Regions from separate parts of the Sphingobium salicis subsp. salicis genome, predicted to be linked through region 1. Evidence: riboswitches for the same ligand, from Rfam matches in the RefSeq annotation. Region 1 holds a riboswitch; each other region holds the start of a gene.
The links. A riboswitch is a leader RNA that binds a small molecule or an ion and turns the genes downstream of it on or off. The one in region 1 is predicted to bind cobalamin.
Positions count from the first base shown of each region.

Region 2: another riboswitch for cobalamin. It lies ahead of VHN57_RS16630 (TonB-dependent receptor plug domain-containing protein); the one in region 1 lies ahead of VHN57_RS23735 (cobalamin biosynthesis protein CobG).
Region 3: another riboswitch for cobalamin. It lies ahead of VHN57_RS22365 (TonB-dependent receptor plug domain-containing protein); the one in region 1 lies ahead of VHN57_RS23735 (cobalamin biosynthesis protein CobG).

Region 1 covers NZ_JAYRCS010000001.1:4,911,238-4,918,033, reverse strand. The annotation lists gene cbiE (precorrin-6y C5,15-methyltransferase (decarboxylating) subunit CbiE) at 1-984, opposite strand, end outside; gene VHN57_RS23755 (cobalt-precorrin-6A reductase) at 983-1,747, shown strand; gene cobJ (precorrin-3B C(17)-methyltransferase) at 1,708-2,490, opposite strand; gene cobI (precorrin-2 C(20)-methyltransferase) at 2,487-3,209, opposite strand; gene VHN57_RS23740 (precorrin-8X methylmutase) at 3,206-3,835, opposite strand; gene VHN57_RS23735 (cobalamin biosynthesis protein CobG) at 3,835-4,887, opposite strand; cobalamin riboswitch at 5,168-5,379, opposite strand; gene VHN57_RS23730 (DUF6538 domain-containing protein) at 5,728-6,796, opposite strand, start outside.
Region 2 covers NZ_JAYRCS010000001.1:3,466,382-3,473,177, forward strand. The annotation lists gene VHN57_RS16620 (HoxN/HupN/NixA family nickel/cobalt transporter) at 1-194, opposite strand, end outside; gene VHN57_RS16625 (peptidase) at 191-1,690, opposite strand; gene VHN57_RS16630 (TonB-dependent receptor plug domain-containing protein) at 1,693-3,681, opposite strand; cobalamin riboswitch at 3,872-4,116, opposite strand; gene VHN57_RS16635 (copper resistance protein B) at 4,179-5,039, opposite strand; gene VHN57_RS16640 (copper resistance system multicopper oxidase) at 5,036-6,775, opposite strand; gene VHN57_RS16645 (RNA polymerase sigma factor) at 6,782-6,796, opposite strand, start outside.
Region 3 covers NZ_JAYRCS010000001.1:4,641,935-4,648,730, reverse strand. The annotation lists gene VHN57_RS22390 (aminotransferase class I/II-fold pyridoxal phosphate-dependent enzyme) at 1-141, opposite strand, end outside; gene VHN57_RS22385 (adenosylcobinamide-GDP ribazoletransferase) at 138-857, opposite strand; gene VHN57_RS22380 (histidine phosphatase family protein) at 854-1,423, opposite strand; gene cobT (nicotinate-nucleotide--dimethylbenzimidazole phosphoribosyltransferase) at 1,420-2,433, opposite strand; gene VHN57_RS22370 (DUF1636 domain-containing protein) at 2,430-2,837, opposite strand; gene VHN57_RS22365 (TonB-dependent receptor plug domain-containing protein) at 2,837-4,792, opposite strand; cobalamin riboswitch at 4,930-5,122, opposite strand; gene VHN57_RS22360 (ABC transporter substrate-binding protein) at 5,189-6,049, shown strand; gene VHN57_RS22355 (acyl-CoA thioesterase) at 6,062-6,460, opposite strand; gene VHN57_RS22350 (S9 family peptidase) at 6,460-6,796, opposite strand, start outside.

The sequences.
Region 1 (6,796 bases):
GCCACCGATGAAGACCGCCTGCGGCATCAAGCCATCGGGCAACATGGCCGGCGCGCGACCGATCATCAGCTCCAGCCGATCCACGCCCAGCGCACGGGCATTGGCGCGGGCGCGATCCGCACGGGCCGGATCGGCCTCCACCGCGCAGGCGCGATTGGCGGGATGGGCCAGCAGCCATTCGATCGCGATCGATCCCGACCCCGCACCAATGTCCCACAGATAGTCCCCCGGCCGGGGCGCCAGCGCCGACAGGGTCAGGGCGCGCACCGGCGCCTTGGTGATCTGTCCGTCATGGTCGAACAGCGCGTCGGGACGACCGCTGGCGACGGTCAGGACGGGGCCGTCACCGGCGACCTCCAGCCCGACCGCCACGGGATGAACGATGTCGGCCGGTATCGTCGCCCCCGCCTCGATCGACCGGATCCGTTCGCGCGGGCCGCCGAGGCTTTCCAGCACATGCAGGCGCGACGCGCCAAATCCCCTGGCCGACAACCAGGCGCCAAGTCCCGCCACCGCCGCCCCGTCGCGCAGCAGCAGCAGCGCCCGCGCGCCCGACGCGAGGTGCGGACGCAACCGATCCAGCGGCGCGGCATGCAGGCCGAGGCACGCGACATCCTGTATCGCCCAGCCCAGCCGCGCCGCCGCCAGCCCGAAGGTGGAGGGCGCGGGATGCGCGCACCATTCATGCGCCTCCAGATGGCGCGCGATGCTGCTGCCCGCGCCGAACCAGAAGGGGTCGCCCGACGCCAGCACCACCACCGGCCGCCGACGATGCGCCAGCAGCCGCGCGATCCCGTCCGCGAAGGGCACTGGCCATTCGACCATCGGCGCGCTAATCCCGCCCAGCAGCGCGAGGTGCCGGGCCGGCCCCATGACCAGGTCCGCCGCCGCCAGTGCCGCGCGGCTTGCCGCAGACAGGCCGTCCATCCCGTCCTCGCCGATGCCGACGATCGTCAACCAGGGGGGAGAATTCATGTCATCCATGCCCAATATCCTGCTGCTGGGCGGCACGACGGAGGCAAGCGCGCTGGCGGCCTTGCTGGCGGCGCGCGGCATCCGCGCGACCTTCAGCTATGCCGGACGCACGGCCAGCCCGCGGGCACAACCCCTGCCCGTGCGGGTCGGCGGCTTTGGCGGGGTGGCGGGACTGGTCGCGCATCTGCGCGCGGAAGGCATCACCCATCTGGTCGACGCCACCCATCCCTTTGCCGCGACGATGAGCGCCCATGCGGTGGCGGCTGCGCATGGGGCGGGGATCGCCCATGCCGCACTGACCCGTGCGCCCTGGACGCCGGTCGCCGGCGATCGCTGGACCACGGTGCCGGACATGGCAGCGGCTGTGGCCGCGCTCGACGGCCCGCCTCAGCGGATCATGCTGGCCCTGGGGCGCATGCATGTGGAGGACTTCGCCGCCCAGCCCCAGCATCATTATCTGCTGCGCTTCGTGGATGCGCCGGACGCAGTGCCGCCCCTGCCCGATCATGCCCTGATCGTGGATCGCGGCCCGTTCACGGTGGCGAACGACACCAGCTTGCTGCGGGACCATCGCATCGACCTGATCGTCGCCAAGAATGCCGGTGGCACGGGCGCAGCCGCCAAGCTGAACGCCGCGCGCGCACTGGGCCTGCGCGTGCTGATGATCGACCGGCCGCCGCTGCCCGAGCGGCAGGAGTTCCACCGGCCCGAGGATGTGCTCGACTGGATCGCTCATCCCGCCGCCTCGTCGGGGATGCCGCGCGGCGTATAGAGGATCGGCCCGCGCGCCCGCTCGATGATGCGGGTCCGGCTCGACCCGACGATCACCATGGTGCGCATGTCCGCCATGTCCGCGCGTGCCTGCCCCAGCGGCACGATATGCAATGTCTCCTGCGCGGTGGTCACGGCGCGGGCGAAGAGGATCGGGCGCGCGTCGCCACAAAGCTCCCGCAACAGCGCCAGCGTGCGCACGAACCCTTCCGGCCGCGACGCCGACCGGGGATTGTAGAAGGCCATGGCGAAATCCGCCTCCACCGCCAGCCGCAGCCGCTTTTCGATCAGGGCCCAGGGCTTGAGATTGTCCGACAGGTTGATCGCACAGAAATCATGGCCGAGCGGCGCGCCCGCACGCGCCGCGGCGGCCAGCATCGCGGTGATGCCGGGCAGCACGCGAATGTCGATGTCGCGCCAGGGAGCGGGTCCGGCCTCCAGCGCCTCGAACAGGGCGGATGCCATGGCAAAGACGCCCGGATCGCCCGAGGAGACGACGACGACCCGCCGCCCCTGCGCCGCCAGCTCCAGCGCATGGGCCGCCCGATCCAGTTCCACCCGATTGTCCGAAGGATGCAACATCAGCCCCGCACGCGGCGCGACCCGCGCGACATAGGGGATATAGCCCACCACGTCGGTCGCGGCAGCCAGCGCGGCGTCGACCTCCGGCGTCACCAGCGCTTCGTCCCCCGGCCCGAGCCCCGCGATCGCGATCCAGCCCCCCTCTCCCGCGGCGAAATTCATGGCCGGCGCCCCTGGCCGTGGATCAGCAGGATCGAGAAATAGGGCGTCACCCTGTCAACATCGGCCAGCCGGGTCACGCGCTGTTCCGGCATGGCGGCATGTTCGACCAGCCATGCTTCATCACTGCGCCCGGCCGCCGCCACCGCGCGGCGCAGCTTGGCGAGGTGGCGGCCGATCTTCATCACCACCAGCGCGTCGGTATCGCGGATGCGGCGGACCAGTTCCTCTTCCGGCAGCGTCGCCATCGCCACGGTCAGCACATCGTCACCCCAGGTGATCGGCAGGCCGGTCGCATTCCAGGCACCCGACATGCCCATGATTCCGGGGACCACTTCAACCGGGACCAGACCCGCCAGCCGGCTGTGCAGATGCATGAAGGAGCCGTAGAAAAAGGGATCGCCCTCGCACAAGACGACCACATCCTCGCCCGCCTCCGCGATCGCCAGCAGCCGGCCGGTGCAATCGGCATAGAAGGCGGCAAGGCAGTCATTGTAGCGCGGATCGGTGAGCGGAATTTCGGTCGTCACCGGATATTCCATCGCCAGTTCGATCGCATCGTCCCGCAGCATGCCCTGCGCGATGCGGCGCGCCTGCCCCGGCCGACCGGCCTTGCGGAAATAGGCGACATGCCGTCCCCCCCGCACCAGCCGGTCCGCGCGCACGCTCAGCAAGTCCTGCGCGCCGGGGCCGAGGCCCACGCCATAGACGGTGCCGCTCATTCCGCGCGGCTCGCCAGCGCATTGATCGCCGCGACCGTGATTGCGCTGCCACCCAGCCGGCCGTCGACGACGCAGCAGGGCACGGGCTGCGCCGCCCACAGTGCCGCCTTGGATTCCGCCGCACCGACGAAGCCGACCGGGCAGCCGATGATCGCCGCGGGGCGCGGACAGGCCGGATCCTCCAGCATGTCGAGCAGGTGGAACAGCGCCGTGGGCGCATTGCCGATGGCAACCAGCGCCCCGGCAAGATGCGGCCGCCACAGTTCCAGCGCGGCGGCGGACCGGGTATTGCCCATCGCCCGCGCCATGTCCGGCACGGCGGTGTCGTGCAGGGTGCAGAGCACGGCATTGTCGGCGGGCAGGCGCGCACGCGTGACCCCTTCCGACACCATGCGCGCATCGCACAGCACCGGCGCCCCTGCGGCCAGGGCCTGCCGCGCCGCCGCTGCAAAGCTCGGCGAAAAGCGGATATGGGCCGCAAGGTCCACCATGCCTGCGGCATGGATCATGCGCACGGCGACCGGCTCCTCCTCGGCAGCAAAGCGCCCGAGGTCGGCTTCGGCGCGGATGGTGGCGAAGGACTGGCGATAGATCGCCGCGCCGTCCCTCTCATAATCATGGGGCATCAACAGGCTCCGAAATGGGCAAGAAGGTCGGTGGCGGTGAGGTCAGGACGGACGGGCGCCGATCCTGCGCGGGCATGGAAGGCAAGGTCGTAGCGCCCGTCCCGCCCCGTCAGCACGATGTCGGCCGGCATCGCACAGGCACAGCCCTTGGCGCAGCCGGAGACATGAAGGCGGCCCGCCACATGGGGGGCCAACTGGCGGGCGAGGTCGCGCGTCTCCACGCTCGCCTGCGGACAGGTAGGTGCGCCGGGGCAGGCCTCCACATGGATCAGCGGGTCGGCAGCGTCGGCGGACAGGCCAGGCAGTTGTCCTTCGGCCAGCAGCATGCGCCATGGGGTCAGCCGCATGGCCGGCGCGTCGAGAAGATGCCGCGCGTCGATCCGGCCGAAGGGAAGGCCATAGGCCAAGCCGCCATCCCATGCGCCGGGGACCAGTCGCGGGCGTGGCGACGCGGCCTCTGCCGTGCCCGTTGCCCAATCCGGCAGGGGCGCATCATGCCGGGCCATGCGCCCCGCGCGCGCGCCGTCGCTCTCCACGAACCATCGGGCGAGCGCGAGCAGCGCATCCACTTCGCCGCCGCTATCCACCGGCACGCCTTGTGCCCGCCCCTCCGCACGTAAGATCAGGCCGCCATCGCGCGCCCGCTCGATGCGAAAATCCCCCGCTTCGCCGGACATGAGCGGCGCGGCGCCGGCATCGATGACGAAGCCCATCTTGCCCGGCAAATCCGGCAGTTCGTTCAGGCGATCGAGCAGCTGGCTGGCGATGCGATGGCTGTCGTCGCCTTCGCGCCAGTCCGGCGCGATCATCAGCATCCGCGCGCCCTCGCGCCGGGCATCGCCGTCCACCAGGCCCAGGTCGAGCAGCCGGTCGAGCAAGGGGCGCCAGCTTTCGTCGCGCACACCGCGGATCTGGAGGTTCGCGCGCCGGGTCATGTCGATCAGGCCATTGCCATGGGCGATCGCCGCTTCGCCCAGCCCGGCCATATCGTCGGCCGAAAGACGGCCGAGGCGCGGCTTCACGCGCACGATCAGCCCGTCGCCCGCCGCCATCGGGCGCCAGGCATCGGGACACCAGCCCCGAACGGCCGGCCCGTGGGCCCCCGCATGGTTCGCGGTCGCCCTATCCCTGCCCGCGCCGGTCTGGCTCACAGGCACATCCTCCGCGCGCCGGGACGCAACCAGGCGGGGCTTGCCGGCATCGCCGGTCGGCGCGAGGCGGCAGGCAGGCGCGACAGGCGCCCGACACCACGCGGCCGTGCAGCCCCAGCCACACGCTTCGCCGCCCAGACGGAAGAGAGACCGTGCCATGACCAATCCCTGGGTCAGGACAAGAGCGACCGAAACGCCGGCAGGTCTCCTGGCTCGCGGGTCGTTGCGGGATGCACGCCTTCCCGGACGCTCTGTCCAGTGGCTGCCCTCATGGGCTCGTGCATCGCGCTATCCGCTTACAGTTGCAGGGACAGCCACGGAATAAGGGGCCAGGCCCCCGCACCGCATTCCCGATTAAGTTCCTTGCGGAACACCGGCGTCAGTTATGCAATGCACCAACATGAACCGGCGCATCGATGATGCCCTAATCGAAACATCAGGCTTAGCCAAGACGCGGAATATGGACCGGCAGGACCGCCCGGACGCATATCCGCCCCGGCTCAGGACGAGTAGAGCGCCGAATAGAAAGCCCGTACGCCAATATTCGTTTAATTCTCGAAATTTTTTCCAGATCGATCTTAAATTTCGACGCTTCCTCTACATCGCTTGTCATAGACCATACAATCAAGCCTAATGGATGCCAAATCTTGGCATTTTCTCAATCGCTTGCGCAAGAACATCAATTGGCCAATAACCATATTTCTCGCCAATCGATCGAGGCGCATGCCATTGAATAACATCTCAAATTTCTAGATCGATACCAGCACGTCGAGCCAAGGTCTTGAACAGATGACTCCAAGCGTGATTGGGCTGAAGATGTGGATCATCAACACCAAGATCACGCACCCATCTCGCCAGCCGTTCTCCAACTTTCTTGTGATACGGATTTGCGGCACAACCTCCTCTTCCAAGCGAGCGATTATAAAAAACCGGTCCATCTCCATGGGCACGCGCCATTTCCACCACACCTTGGCCGATCAGATCGGCATGCAACGGCACCAATCCCGCCGATCCTGACTTTGTCGATCCCGCCTCTGGCGTGATGTGAATAAGCCCCCCCTCGCGTTGTATGAAGTCACACCCTCGAAGCTGCGCAATTTCGCCCACGCGCGCCCCTGTATAAGCGTATAGGAACGGAACCCAACGTCGCGCACGCCGGTGAGCTTCAGAGACACCCCCATGATCTCCGCCGAGTGCTGCCCGCAGGATCGTTCTTGCCTCAACGTCCGTGAATCCTCGCTCACGCAAACGTGCGGGCTTCGCCACCCGCACCGAAATGCCGGTCACGGGGTTCGTTGATATCTTCCGGTTTTCCGTAGCCCACCCAAACACAACCTTGAGGCCAGCGAGATAGACCTCCCGCACGCTGCGGCCGGAGATGCCAGATCGAAGTAGCTCTTCCTTCCAACGAACGATATCATCCGCCGACACCTTCGCCGCATCATCATGGCCGACCCATCTCTTGAAATGAGCGAATACAGGCCTCCAGCGCTTGATCGTCGAAGCAGCAGGTTTCCGTTCGCGCAGATAGCCGTTGATGATCGCCTCGAATGGCACCTTTTTGGGTGCTGGCGCTGGATCGATCAGACGCGCCTGAGAGATCATTACCGGCTTCGACGGTGGCGCATCATCTTCGTCAAGCCGCCCCTCACGCGCAGCCTCGATCCGAGACTGAAACCTGACGATCACCGAAGCTGCCCGACGATTAGCCTCTGATCGAGACACTCGTCCCAGTCGTCGAGTGAGATTGGATTTTCCGATGATCGACTGAAGCGTTTTCGGGACGGCCATGCGGACCTCGAAACCACCA
Region 2 (6,796 bases), 1.4 Mb from region 1:
GCGGCGATATGATCGGCATCGACCGCATGGCGCAGGCCCAGGCCCCAGGCGAGCAGGGCCGTGCCCATCATCACCGGCCGGTCGCCGAACAGGGCGAAGGCCCAGCCCCAGACAGCCAGATTGGCGAGGACGAGCGCCGCGATCAGCGGCACGCTGCGTCGCCGAAGCGACGCCTGCAAAGGGGTGGCAGTCATGCGGTTTCTCCGATCAGGGGCCGTAGGGCGCGGGCGCGCCGACGGCGATTGCGGACGCGGCGCAGATCGCGCCGCAGCTTGGAAAGGCCCATCCATGTCCCCGTCCCGCAAACGAGCGTGACCATGGCGAGCAGCGGCAGGACGATCAGATCCCACCAGGGACGGGTGCGCAGCAGCGGGAAGTCGAGCCGGTGCAGCCCGTCCTGCAGCCAGCGGAAGGCCCGGCCATTGCGGTCGAAGGCGCGGATCAGGCGGCCCGATGCCGGATCGACATAAAGGCGTGTCGCCTGGTCATCGGCCAGGATGACGCGCCACACCGGCAGGGCGACGCTGGCCTTGTGACCATAATAATAGGCATCCTCCTGGCCCAGCAGGACGATCGAGCCGATCGGCGGTCCATCCTGGAGCGCCGCGCGCAGCCCCGCTTCGGACAAAGCGGCAAAACGGCCAGCAGCGTCGAACCGCCGCGCCTTGCCCGCCCGATCGATCGCCACCAGATGGATGGCACCGGCAACAGGCACCACCTCCAGCCGGACGATACCCGTCGGCAGGGCGGGCAGCGCCGCGATCGCCCGGCGCACGTCGCCCCAGGCGAAGTCGCCGTTCAGCCGCTGGCGCTGCGTCATCATCGCTTCGCTGTCGAGCAGCCCCCAGGGGTTCATCGACAGCAGCCCGCTCGCCACCCAGGTCAAGGTGAGGATGCCGAAGAACAGTCCGGCCATATGATGCCACCACCACAGGCCGCGATAAGGCGATCCGATGCTGCCGTCGCGGCGGCGGCGCAGCCGGGCGATGCCGACCCACAGGCCGGTGATCGTCAGGAAGCAGCCGATCAGCGAGGTCCAGATGACGACCTGGCTCCACAGCGCGCCATCCTGCCGCAGGATCGTGGGATAGAGCCAATGCGGCACCGCCCCGAGCCAGCCCCAGAAGCGCTGGAAGCGGGTGGTCAGTTGCACTACTTCCCCGCTCCTGCCCGAGACATAGGCCTGCGTGCCGGCGGCATCGGCATAATCGACGCGGTAGAGCGGCGCATTGCGGCGGAAGGTCTGGACCGTCCACTGGTCCATCTCCGTCTGGGCGACCTGCCCGACCGGGCCGGCAATGGCGCTGTTCTGGCCGAACTCGGTCGCGATCCTGTGGATATTTTGCGGATCGACCTGCTCGACCGGTTTCCCCGACGCCCAGTCATGGGTGCCAGCGGATACTCGCATCTGGGGAATGGTGCGCGTCGGATCGAGCGCGGGCGTCACCCGCAATACGGGCCACCCCGCCATCATCTCGATCCGCGCGACGGACAGCATCATGGCATCGGGCAATATCCCCGCCCTTTCAGCCGACAGGTTGAGGGGCGTAAGCCCCCCAAGCTGCGCGGCCGGTGTCAGGCGCGGATAGTCGACATAGAGCATCACGAAGCCGGACAGGCACCACAGCGTCATGACGGCGCCGATGAGGATGCCCAGCCAGCGATGCAGCAGCAGGACCGGCCGCATCATGGTCAGAAGCTCAGGCCATAGCTGACCCGCAGCGTGCGCGGCACGCCCCGGTAGAAATAGAGGAAGCGGCTGTTGCTGCCGTCCAATACTCCTGCATCGCTGACCGCCGAGCGATAGCCGGTGGAGGCGTAATCGCGGTCGAACAGATTTTCGACATTGATGCCGAACCGGTTGCGCCGCGCCTGATCCAGCCACAGATGCGCGCCCGCATCGACCACAGCATAATTGCCATAGTTCATCCGGCCAAAGCCCGATGCGGTCGACCAGACATCGCCCACCCAATTGGCCGACAGATTGGCGCCGAAGCGGCTGGCTTCCGGCGCATAGACGATCGCGGCGCGGCCATATTGTTCCGGATTGCGATCGCGCTGCACCGAACTGCCCTGATTGCGGACGCGCGACCAGGTGTAGCTGGCCGACAGGCCCCAGCCACCGGTCAAATTCGCGTTCAGCTCCAGTTCGGCGCCCCTGGCCCGCACCTTGTCGCTGACGTTGATATAGGTGCCTTCCGGAAAGGCCGGATCATCATAGGTGGTGTCGATCAGGTCGGTGATGCGCCGGTTGAACCAGGTCGCCTTCCAGCGGATCGCCCCGCCGGCGAGCGCACCGCCCAGCGCGGCGTTGAGGTTCAGGCTTTCCTCCGGCTTCAGGTTCGGGTTGCCGACTTCGCAACAGGGATCATTGCCATAAAGCTGCGAGGCGTCGGGCAGCACGAAGGAGGTGCCGCCATTGGCCTCCACGAACAGCGCATCGCTGACATCATAGCGACCCGAGACGTTCCAGATCGTCTTTTCCGATCCCTTCGCCTTGTTGTAGCGCAGGCCGGCCGCGATCCGCGCCTTGCTCGACAATTCGTCGTTGGTGCGCAGCTGGAAGATGCCGGCATGGACCTGTTCATCGGTCGGCGCGATCAGCAGGACGTCGTCGCGGCCGTTGAAGCTCTGGAAATCATAGCCGATCAGCGTGTCGATGCCGCGCAGCATGTTGAGCTGCACCACCGCGCTGCCACCATAATCCTGATAGCCCCAGAAGGTGCCGGCAGGGTAGATGACCTGTGGCGGGCCGGCGGGCACGGGATTGCGGATCTGGACATAGGCAGTCTTCCAGTCGTGGAAATAGCCTTTGAGGAAGAATTGCACGCCATCCTCGCCGGTATAGTCGAGCCGCAGGCTGGCCACTTCCTCGTTGCGGTCGTTGCGGCTCTCCTTCGTCCGGGTCGCGCTGATATTGTCGAGATCGGCCTTGGTATGCTGGTAGAGCGCGTTGAGGCGCAGGTCCGGCGCGATATCATATTGATATTTGATGCCCGCCGACCAGAGATCATAGCCGCGCGCGCGATCGGTCGCGCTGGGCTGCATCACGTCATAGGGGCGATAGCCGTCCGACTGGCTGCGATTGGCCCAGACGACGAAGCGATGCTGGCCGATCGCGCCGCGAACATAGCCATCCAGGCTGGTGCCGGCGAAGCTGTCGAGGCTGGCATTGACCTGGCCGCCCAGATCGTCGCTGAAATCGCGGGTGACGACATTGATGACACCGGCCGCCGCCTGGGTGCCATAGAACAGGCTTTCGCCGCCTTTCAGCACCTCGATCCGCTCGATCATGCTGGCGGCCATGGTGTCATTGGGCGACGTGCCGCCATAGAGGCGGTTGTTCAGGCGAATGCCGTCCATCGTCCACAGCACATCCTTGGTGCGCGAACCCTGAAGCGCGATGTCGACATAGCTGAACGGCCCGGACTGCGACCGGATGAACAGGCCCGGCACCGCTTCGAGCGCGCGGGCGGTATCGATCGCGGCAGCATCGCGGATCTGCGTGTCGGTGACGATCTCGATGGCATGGCCATAGCGCGACAGCTGCTGCGGCAGCGTCTCTTCCAGGCTGGTGCCGGTGACGACGATGCTGTCGCCTTCCCCTTCATCGGCGAAAGCCGGCGATGCGATGGCAAGCGAAAGGGCCAGAGCGGCCCGCGAAACGATATTGGACTTCATATATTCCCCCATCCGGCGCCGCGTTCGACGGGCGGGGGCAACCTTCACGAGCGGCACGCGCGCGAACGTCCGACACACGCGCCGGCCGGGCGCCCAAGGGCAACCGACGCGCGTCGTCGCAGCGGCCCCAGCCGCTCGTTCGTCGCTCAGACGGAAGTTACCGTGCCGCGGCCATCCCCTGGACCAAGGCAAGAGCGACCAGACGCCGGCAGGTCTCCTGGCTCACGGGTCATCGCTTGATGCACGGCCTTCCCAGGCCTCGCAGGATTTAGCGTCCGGCCCAGTGGCTGGCGGATCGGTCATTCTGCCGTCCGCACATGTACATCGCGCTCACCGCTTACAGTTGCAGGGACAGCTGCGGATTTGGACGGTCACCCGTCCGCACCGCATTCCCTATTAAGCCCCTTTCGGGACACCGGCGCGATCATGATCCCATGCCGTGCGGCGCGGGATCGGCGGGATCGATAATCGAATATCGGGCGGCCTGCAAGCGCCTCTCAGAACCAGGCGCGCAGGCCGATCACCAGGCTGGTAGCCGACGGCTTGTCGCCGGCGGCACGGGCATAATCCGCCGTATCGCCCAGCTTGCGTTCCCAGTTCACGCCGACATAGGGGGCGAATTCGCGGGCAATTTCGTAGCGCAGCCGCAGCCCCAGCTCGATATCGGACGGGCCGGCGCCGATCCCCAGTTCGGGCACGTCCTGCGCCGCCAGATTGAACTCGGCGGCAGGCTGCAGGATCAGCCGCTGGGTGAGGCGCTGGTCATAGCTCGCCTCCAGCCGCAAATGGGCGTCGCCCCTGGTCGACAGGAAGGCTTCGGCCCCGACCTCGAACCAGTAGGGCGCCAGGCCATCGATGCCGATCACCGCATAGCTGCGGTCCGGCCCTTCGCCGAAATCCTGCCGCACGCCCGCCTGCAGGTTGAACCAGGGGTCGATCGCCCGGCTGTAGAGCGCCTGCAGTTCGGCCCGTTCGAGCGATCCTCCGACCGTCCCCTCGCCTTCGCTCTTGACCGCGAAGCGGTTGATGTCGCCGCCGATCCAGCCTTCGCCTTCCCAGGCATAGCCATCCGCGCCCTTGCCGGCGCGATGTTCCAGCCGATCGAGCATCCATTGCGAATAGGTCATGCCGCCCCCTTCCGCGATCATCGCCGCGCGGGCGCGGGCCATGGCAGCGGGGTCATAGAGCGCGTCGGCGGCATGATCGGTCGGCACCGGCGGGGCCGTGCCCTGTGGGATCGCAGCATCGGTGGTGGGCATACTGTGGCCCATCGCGCCATGGTCCATCTGGCTATGGTCCATGGTCTGGGCCTGCACCGGCGCAGCGGCGGCGAGCAGCAGGAGCGCGATCAGCTTCATGCCGCGTCCTCCCCATGGCGCACCGTCACGACCCGCATCATCCCGGCATGCATGTGCATCAGCATATGGCAGTGGAAGGCCCAGTCGCCCAGCGCATCGGCGGTGAAGTCGAAACTGACCTTGCCGCCCGGCAGCACATTCACCGTATGCTTGCGCGGATTATGCGCCGCCTCGCCGGTCACCAGTTCGAAGAAATGGCCGTGCAGATGGATGGGATGGGGCATCATCGTGTCGTTGATGAGCGTCACACGCACCCGTTCCATATGACGGAAGGCGATCGGCTCCGCCCCCTCCGACAGCTTCACCCCATCGAACGACCACATATATCGTTCCATGTTCGCGGTCAGGTGGATGTCGAGCGATCGGGTCGGGGTGCGCAGGTCCGTGTTCGGCGTCAGCGACCGCAGATCGGCATAGGTCAGCACCCGATGGTCGACATGCTCCAGCCCCGTCGGCCGGTCGGCGGTGCGATCGGCCGGCATCGGCGACAGGGTGGCGACACCCGGCCCCATTTTCACGCTGGGCGCGACCGACTTGTCGCGCATCTTCATGCTGTGGCCGGACATGCTTTCATTGGCCGGCTGGCTGAGGTCGATCACGCCGCCATGGCCCATATCCATGCCGCCCATGTCCATGCCCATATCCTTCATGCCCAGCAGCGGCCGGGCGCGCCGATCGGGCACCGGCGCGACCATGCCGATCTGCGGCGCCAGCGTGGCGCGGACCAGGCCGGACCGGTCGATCGCCTCGGCAATCAGGGCATAGGGCTTCGCCTCGCCGGGCTGGACGATCACGTCATAGGTTTCGGCAATGCCGATCTGGAACTCGTCGGTCTCGACCGGCTGGACATCCTGCCCGTCGCACTGGACCATAGTCATCGGCAGGCCGGGCAGGCGGATATTGAAATTGGTCATTGCCGACGCGTTGATGATGCGCAGCCGGACCCGCTCGCCCGGCGCGAACAGGCCGGTCCAGTTTTCGGCTGTGCCCATGCCGTTCACCAGATAACTGTAGGTGGCGCCGGTGACGTCGGAAATATCGGTCGGGTCCATGCGCATCGCGCCCCAGTCGATCCGGTCCTTGAGGCCCTGATCCTTCCCCGCCAGCAACCCCGCCAGCGTCTGGCGCTGCATGTTATAATAACCGCCCATCTGCTTGAGCCGTTGCAGCAACCTGTGCGGATGAACCGGGCTCCAGTCGGCGAGCAGGATCACATGTTCCCGGTCATAGGCCACCGGATCGGCGCCGGCGGGATCGATGATGATCGGGCCATAAAGGCCCATCGCCTCCTGCATGCCGGAATGGCTGTGATACCAGTAGGTGCCGGCCTGCCGCACCGGGAAGCGATAAGTGAAGGTTTCGCCCGGCGCGATACCGGGGAAGCTGATGCCCGGCACGCCATCCATCTGGAAGGGCAGGATCAGCCCGTGCCAGTGGATCGAACTATCCTCTTTCAGCCGGTTGGTGACGGCGATGTTGACACTCTGCCCCTCGCGCAGGCGGATGAGCGGCGCGGGCGTTCCGCCATTGACGCTGATCGCATGGGCCGATCGGCCGCCGGTCGCAAAATGCCCGTCGCCGATGCCGAGCGCGATCGTCTCGCCCGACAGCGCGCCCTGGGCCGCGCCATGCGTGCCGGTGGCAGCCCAGCCGGGCAAGGCCTGCGCCAGTGCAAGCGCGGCGCCCCCCCGGATCAGGCTGCGGCGGTCGAGAGGGAGGGAGGGCAGATCGATCATGCCCCTCTATACGCGCGCCGC
Region 3 (6,796 bases), 270 kb from region 1:
GTCGATCGCCTGCTCGGCAGCGCCGGGCCAGGCATGGGGATTAATGCCTGTGGATAAGTCGAGCCAGCTTTCGGGCGCGCCGCCGAAATGCGCGCTCGCCGCCGCGACGCCGCCGCCATGCCATGTCCAGCGTGTCGTCATGTCGTGCCGCCCGCGATCAGGACGACGAAAAGCAGCCCGCTTTCAACCAGTTCAATGCCCGCGCCATGGCCATCGCCGGAAATGCCGCCCAGCCGGCGCTTCAGCCACAGGCCCCAGACCAGCATCAGCAGCGGCGCTGCGAGCAGGGCCGGCAGCCACCAGGCAGCGATTATCAATAGACTTATCCACAGGGCGATGTGGATCGTTTTGACGGCATCGGCAAAGCGCGCGCCCAGCCCGGCATGCAGGGGCAACAGCATGCGCGCCCACAGCAGCGGCCCGATCCGCGCGGCAAAGGGAATGAGCAGCAGCGGCAACATCATGCCCCGCTCGACCAGCGCATGGAGCAACAGCAGCTTGGCGATCAGTTGCAGGCCGATCGCCACCACGCCGAAACTGCCGACATGCGGGTCGGCCAGCACCGCCAGCAACCGGTCGCGCCCTTTATGCACCGCGCCGCAGGCATCAGCGATGTCGCCGAGCCCGTCGAGATGCAGCGCCCCGGTCACGCCGACCCAGCAGAGCAGCCCGGCCAGCGCCCCGATCCAGGGATCGACGCGAACAGCAAGATTGACAGCGAACATGACAGATAGACCGACAATCGCGCCGACCGCCGGAAACCATCGAATGGACCGTGCGAAGTCTGTCTCGTTCGCTGTCACCTTCGGCATCGGCAGGCGGGTCAGAAACTGGATGGCAAGGACCAGCCCCTTCATGGGCGCAGGCCCGTGATGCGGGCGAGCGGCGGCTCCCCGGTCCAGCGTTCCAGCGACAGCAAGGCGGCATAGGGCAGGCCGAAGCTCCAGCTCTGCTGCACGCTGAACCCGCACAGATGGGCCAGCGCCGCGCGCATCGCCCCGCCATGGGTCAGCACCAATGTGGGCACGCGCGGCAGATCCTCGACCGCATCGGCGATCCGCCCCAGCAATGCCGTCCATCCCTCGCTGCCCGGCGGCGCGAAGCCATCCGGATCCTGCCAGAAACGGGCGAGCGCCTCGGGATCGACATCGGCCGGGGCCAGACCATCCCAGATGCCGAAATCCAGTTCCCGCCAGCGCGGATCGACCCATACCGGCAAGCCGGCGCGCTCGCCGATCGCCGTCGCCGCCTGCCGGGCGCGCTGCAGGTCGGACGTTACGATCATCTCGATCTCCAGCCCCTCCGCCTGCGCCAGGCAGGCGTCGATGCCCGCGCGCGTCGGCACGCTGTCGGTCCGCCCCAGCAACAGGCCCGGCGTCTCGGGCGCGCCATGCCGCAGCAGATGGAGCGGCATGCCCATCATGTCGCGGTCGACACCGCCGCCTCGGCAAAGGTCGCCATGCCGCTATGCGCGGCTACGGCCGCACGGACGATATTGGCCGCCACCGCCGCGCCGCTGCCTTCGCCCAATCGCATGTCGAGGCGCAGCAGCGGTTCAAGGCCCATCCGCTCCAGCAGCAGGCCGTGGCCCGGCTCGGCCGAGCAATGACCGGCCAGGCAATGGTCGGCAAAGGCCGGCACCTGCGCCACCAGCGGCGCGATCGCGGCGCAACTGATGAAACCGTCGAGCAGCACCGGCACGCCCAGCTGGCGGGCGCGCAGCACCGCGCCGGCAATCGCCGCCAGTTCGCGCCCGCCCAGCCGGCGCAGTGTTTCAAAAGCGCTGTCCGGCGCATCGGCATGGAAGGCGAGCGCGCGATCGATCGTCGCGATCTTGCGCGCAATCCCCTCGCCATCGACGCCCGTACCGGGACCAACCCAGTCACTGACCTTTCCGCCGAAGCTGCGGGCGCTCAGGGCTGCGGCGGCGGTCGAATTACCGATCCCCATCTCGCCCACGACCAGCAGGTCCAGATCCTCTTCGGCCGCCGCCGCGCCGATCGACAGCGCGGTCAGGCACTCCTCGTCGGTCATGGCGGGCGCGACGGTGAAGTCCGCCGTTGGCCGGTCCAGATCGATCGATCGCACCGCCAGTTCCAGCCCGGCGACACCGGCCAGGGCATTGATCGCCGCGCCGCCGGCGGCGAAATTGGCGACCATCTGCGCGGTCACGGCGGCGGGATAGGCGCTGACGCCGTGGACGGTGAAGCCATGATTGCCGGCAAAGATCGCGGCACGCGCCCGCTTCAGGCGCGGCACCGCGCGCCCCTGCCAGCTTGCCATGAAGATCGCGACATCCTCCAGCCGGCCGAGCGCCCCCAATGGCTTGGTCAGTTCGGCCTGCCGCGCGCGTGCTGCCGCGCTCGCCAGTTCCTCGGCCGGCGGCAGGTTGGCCAGGGCATTTTCGAAATCGGTGATCGAGGCGAAGCTCATTCGACGACAAATCCTTCCGGCGGGGTACGGGTGATGAAATGGCCCTTCACGCCTTCGGGCCATTCGCGAAAGGCGACGCGGCCATGCTCGCTGGCGGCATAGGCAATGGCGTAATCGAGGATCGCGCGTGCCGCATCGGCATCCGGGGTGAACCGCCCCATGACATAGCCGACCTTGCCCGGCGCGCGCAGATGGACGGTGCAATGATCCTGGCAGGCGAACAGGCAGGGCATGTCCTGCACCGCGACGGTGGCATAGCGCGGGTCGGAGGCCTGCACGCTGCGCAGCGCCTCCGCCAGCCGTGCCCCGCCACGCACGCCCTCCTCATCCTCCCGCGCTTCGGCCGAATGACGGCAGGTATTGCAGGCGACGATGGCGGGGCCGGGTTCGACGGGACGCAGCATCAGAAGCGCCCCCGGAAGCCGGCATAGATGCTGCGGCCGAGCGTGCCATAGCGATAGGCCGTCATGTAGTTCTCGTCGAAGAGATTCTCGACGCGGGCGAACAGGCGCAACGCCGGGGTGAACGCATATTCGGCGCGCAGGTCGACCAGTGTATAATCGTCCAGCCGGGTGGTGTTGGCCGCATTGTCATAGCTGTGGCCGGACCAGCGCACCGCCGCGCCGGTGGTGAGGCCGAAGGGCCAGGCATAGCTGATCGAACCATTGGCGCTGTTCCGCGGCCGACGCGGCAGCCAATTGCCTTCGTTCGCGGTGCCGTCCGAACGATCCTCCGCCACGGTCCAGCTATAATTGCCGTCGATCGTCAGCCCCTTGACCGGCTCGACCGCTGCCTGCGCCTCTATGCCATGCGCCTTGGCGCGCGCGACATTGAGATAATAGCCATAACGGCGGGTGGTGGTGCCGGGCGTGAAGCAGAGCGGATCGGTCGAACTGGAGGAACAGCTATTATAGATGATCTGGTCGGTCGTGGTCCGATCAAACCAGGTCGCACCCAGTCGCAGTTTCTCGCCAAAGAAACGCTGCTCCGCGCCCGCTTCCCAGCCATGGGCGCGTTCGGGATCGAGCGCCTGATTCCCATATTCGGAAAAGAGCTGATAGAGGGTCGGCGCCTTGAACCCCTCGCCATAGCTGGCGCGCAGCACCGTCCCGGTCGGCAGCGCCCAGACGCCACCAGCGGAAAAAAGGGTCCGACCGCCATAGCGGTTATGATCGTCATAGCGCAGCCCGCCGGTCAGGGTCAGGCCCGTAATCGGCTGGGCATTGAGCTGGCCATAGACGCTGGTGATCTCCGCCTTGCCGCGGGCCGGATCGGGAATCGGCACCGAAAGCGACGCCGAAGGTGACACGCTGCGGAAGCGGCTATTCTCATTCTCCACCCCGAACAGCGCGGTCCAGCCATCGGCGATCGCGAAGCTGCCCTGATATTCCAGCCGCTGGTTGCGCCCCGCCGCGTCGAACGTCTGCTTGCGCTGGTTGCGCGGATCATAATTGTCGCGATCGGTGTCGGTATAGCCATAGCCGAAACGGTTGCGGAAGCGGCCGTCGAGCAGTGCGACGTTAAGGCCGGCATAGCCGACAAATTCGCGATTGGTGCCATAGGCGGGGCTTTCCGCGCTGGTCGCGTCGAAATCGACATGGCCATCGGAATAATAGCCGCGCAGGTCCGCGCTGATCCCGTCCGCCAGCGCAACCTCGACCCGGCCGGTGACGCTGCGGTTGGTATAGCCGTCCTTCTCCTTGCCGCCAAAGGCCGGGCTGATCGCGGAAATACCCTCGGTGGTGAAACTCTGGCCGCCGATCCGCCAGCTGACCGGGCCGGTCTTGCCGCCCAGCGCCGCGCGGGCACTGACGGTGTCGCGCGATCCCGCCTCGACATCGAAACTCCCCTCCAGCGCCTTTTCGGGCATGGCGGTGACGACATTGACGACGCCGCCGATCGCCTGGCTGCCCCACAGGGTCGACTGGGGGCCGCGCAGCACTTCGATCCGCGAGGCATCGCCGACCAGCAGATTGGCGAAATTATAGCCGCCGCCGGCCGACGAGGGATCATTGAGCTTCACCCCGTCGATCACCACCACGGTCTGGTCGGATTCCGCGCCGCGGATGCGCAGCGACGTCGCCGTGCCATAGCCGCCATTGCGCGAGATGCTGACGCCGGGCGTGCGCAGCAGCAATTCGGTGACGCCCAGATCCTGGGCCCGGTCGATCGCTGCCTTGTCGAGCACGGTGACGGAGGCCGGCACCTGATCCACCGGCGTGGCGAGGCGGGTCGCGGTGACGAGGATAGAGGATGCCCCGGCATCGGCCGCGGCATCGGGCGGCGGCGCCTGCTGCGCCTCTTCGGCGAAAGCGGTGGTGGAGAGAAGGAAAGTACAGAAAGTCAGATACTTGAACACATAAGCCCCCGGACGAGGGACCGCATCCCAGGGACGATATCGGTGCCCGGCCGGGCGCGACATGGTCCCCGCACCTATGCGGTCCACCTGTCGCCACGCGGGTTCACCCCCGTCCGCTCGGCACACCCTGTCCGCGCGAAGGACGACCGCGATGGGCAGGTCTCCTGGCTCGCGGGTCATCGCTGATTCATGCCGCCTTCTCAGAACCTTGCGGTCCCAATGGCATGTGGCACAAAAGCTCGCCGCTCACAGTTGCAGGGGCAGCCGGGGTCTTGAACCCCATTCCCTTTTCATCCCCGCTGCCGGGGAACCTGTCGCAGTCCGGGCGATAGGCGAGCCCGACTGGAGCGTCAATCTTCCTTGCCTGGCGGAGCGCGCGGGCTAAGGGAGATGGCCATGCGGATTTTTGCGCCCATCGGCCCCGGCAAGGGGATGATCGCCCTGATGATCGCCCTGGTCGGTGGCGCCACATTATGGGCGGCTACCGCGCGCCAGCCTGCCAGTGCCAGCAAACGTCCGCAACGGATCGTGTCGCTCAACCTGTGCGCCGACCAATTGCTGGTCGCGCTGGCCGATCGCGACCAGATTGCCGGCCTGACCCATAATGCCGGCGATCGGCAGATGTCGGCGGTGGCGGCCGTAACGAAGGGCCTGCCCATCCTCGACGGATCGGCCGAGCAGATTTTGGCGACCAATCCAGACTTGGTGATCGGCATGCCGGCACGGCGCAATCCGGCGATCGCGATCCTCAAGGCCCAGCATTATCCCGCCGTCGATCTCAAGAGCGCGGACAGCTATGCCGATATCATCGCGTCGATCCGCACCGTGGCGCAGGCGACTGGCCATGCCGACCGCGGCGAAGCGATGATCGCGCGGATGGACCGGGAGCTTGCCGCCCTGCCCCGCGCGCCGAAGCCCAAAGTCGCGGCCTATTATCAGCGGCGCGGCTACATGACCGGCACCGGCACGCTGGTCGACGGCCTGATGACGCGGGCGGGCCTGCGCAACCTGGCCGCCGACTTGGGCAAGCCGGCGATCGCGCAGGTCAGCCTGGAGGAGATGGTCGCGGCACGGCCAGACTATCTGATCGTCGAGAGCGCCACCGACCGCGTCACCGACCAGGGCACCGAAATGCTCCATCATCCCGTGCTACGCGACATAGCGCGCATCAGCCTGCCCCAGGCCTGGACCGTGTGCGGCGGACCGGCCTATGTACAGGCGGCACGCGCCCTCTCCCAGGCCGTCAGCGCCCGCTGAAGCTGGGCCGGCTCAGCCCTCGATGAAGTTGGCGGCTACCTCGGCCGGCACCCGCATCAGCCGGCCGCTTTCCTTGTCGATCATCGCCCAGGTGGATTTGGCAGACACCTTCACCTTGCCGTCCGGTCCGGTGAACTCGATCAGCCGGTCGAACCGCGCGCCGCGCGGTCCTTCCGGAATCCAGGTGCGGCCCGACACGACATCGCCCTCGGTCACGTTGCCGCGATAATCGACCTCATGCCGGGTCACGACCCAGATATAGGCATCGACATGGGCCGGGTCGGCATCGGTCATCCAATGTTCGACCGACAATTGCTCCATCCACTGCACCCACACCGCATTGTTCACATGGCCCAGCACATCGATATCCTCGGGCCGCGCGGTGAATTGCTTGGTGAAGCTCGACGCCATCAGCCTTCCACTCCCAGCTGCCACAGGATGAACGCAAATTCCTCGGCGGTCTCGTGCAGGCTCTCGAACCGCCCGGACTTGCCACCATGTCCCGCGCCCATATTGGTCTTGAGCAGCAGGATATTGCTGTCGGTCTTGGTGGCGCGCAGCTTCGCCACCCACTTCGCCGGCTCCCAATAGGTGACGCGCGGGTCGTTGAGGCCAGCGGTCACCATCAGCGGCGGATAATGTTGCGCGCGGACATGGGTGTAGGGATCATAGGACTGGATGGTGCGGAATGCGGCCTCATCCTCGATCGGATTGCCCCATTCGGGCCATTCGCCCGGCGTCAGTGGC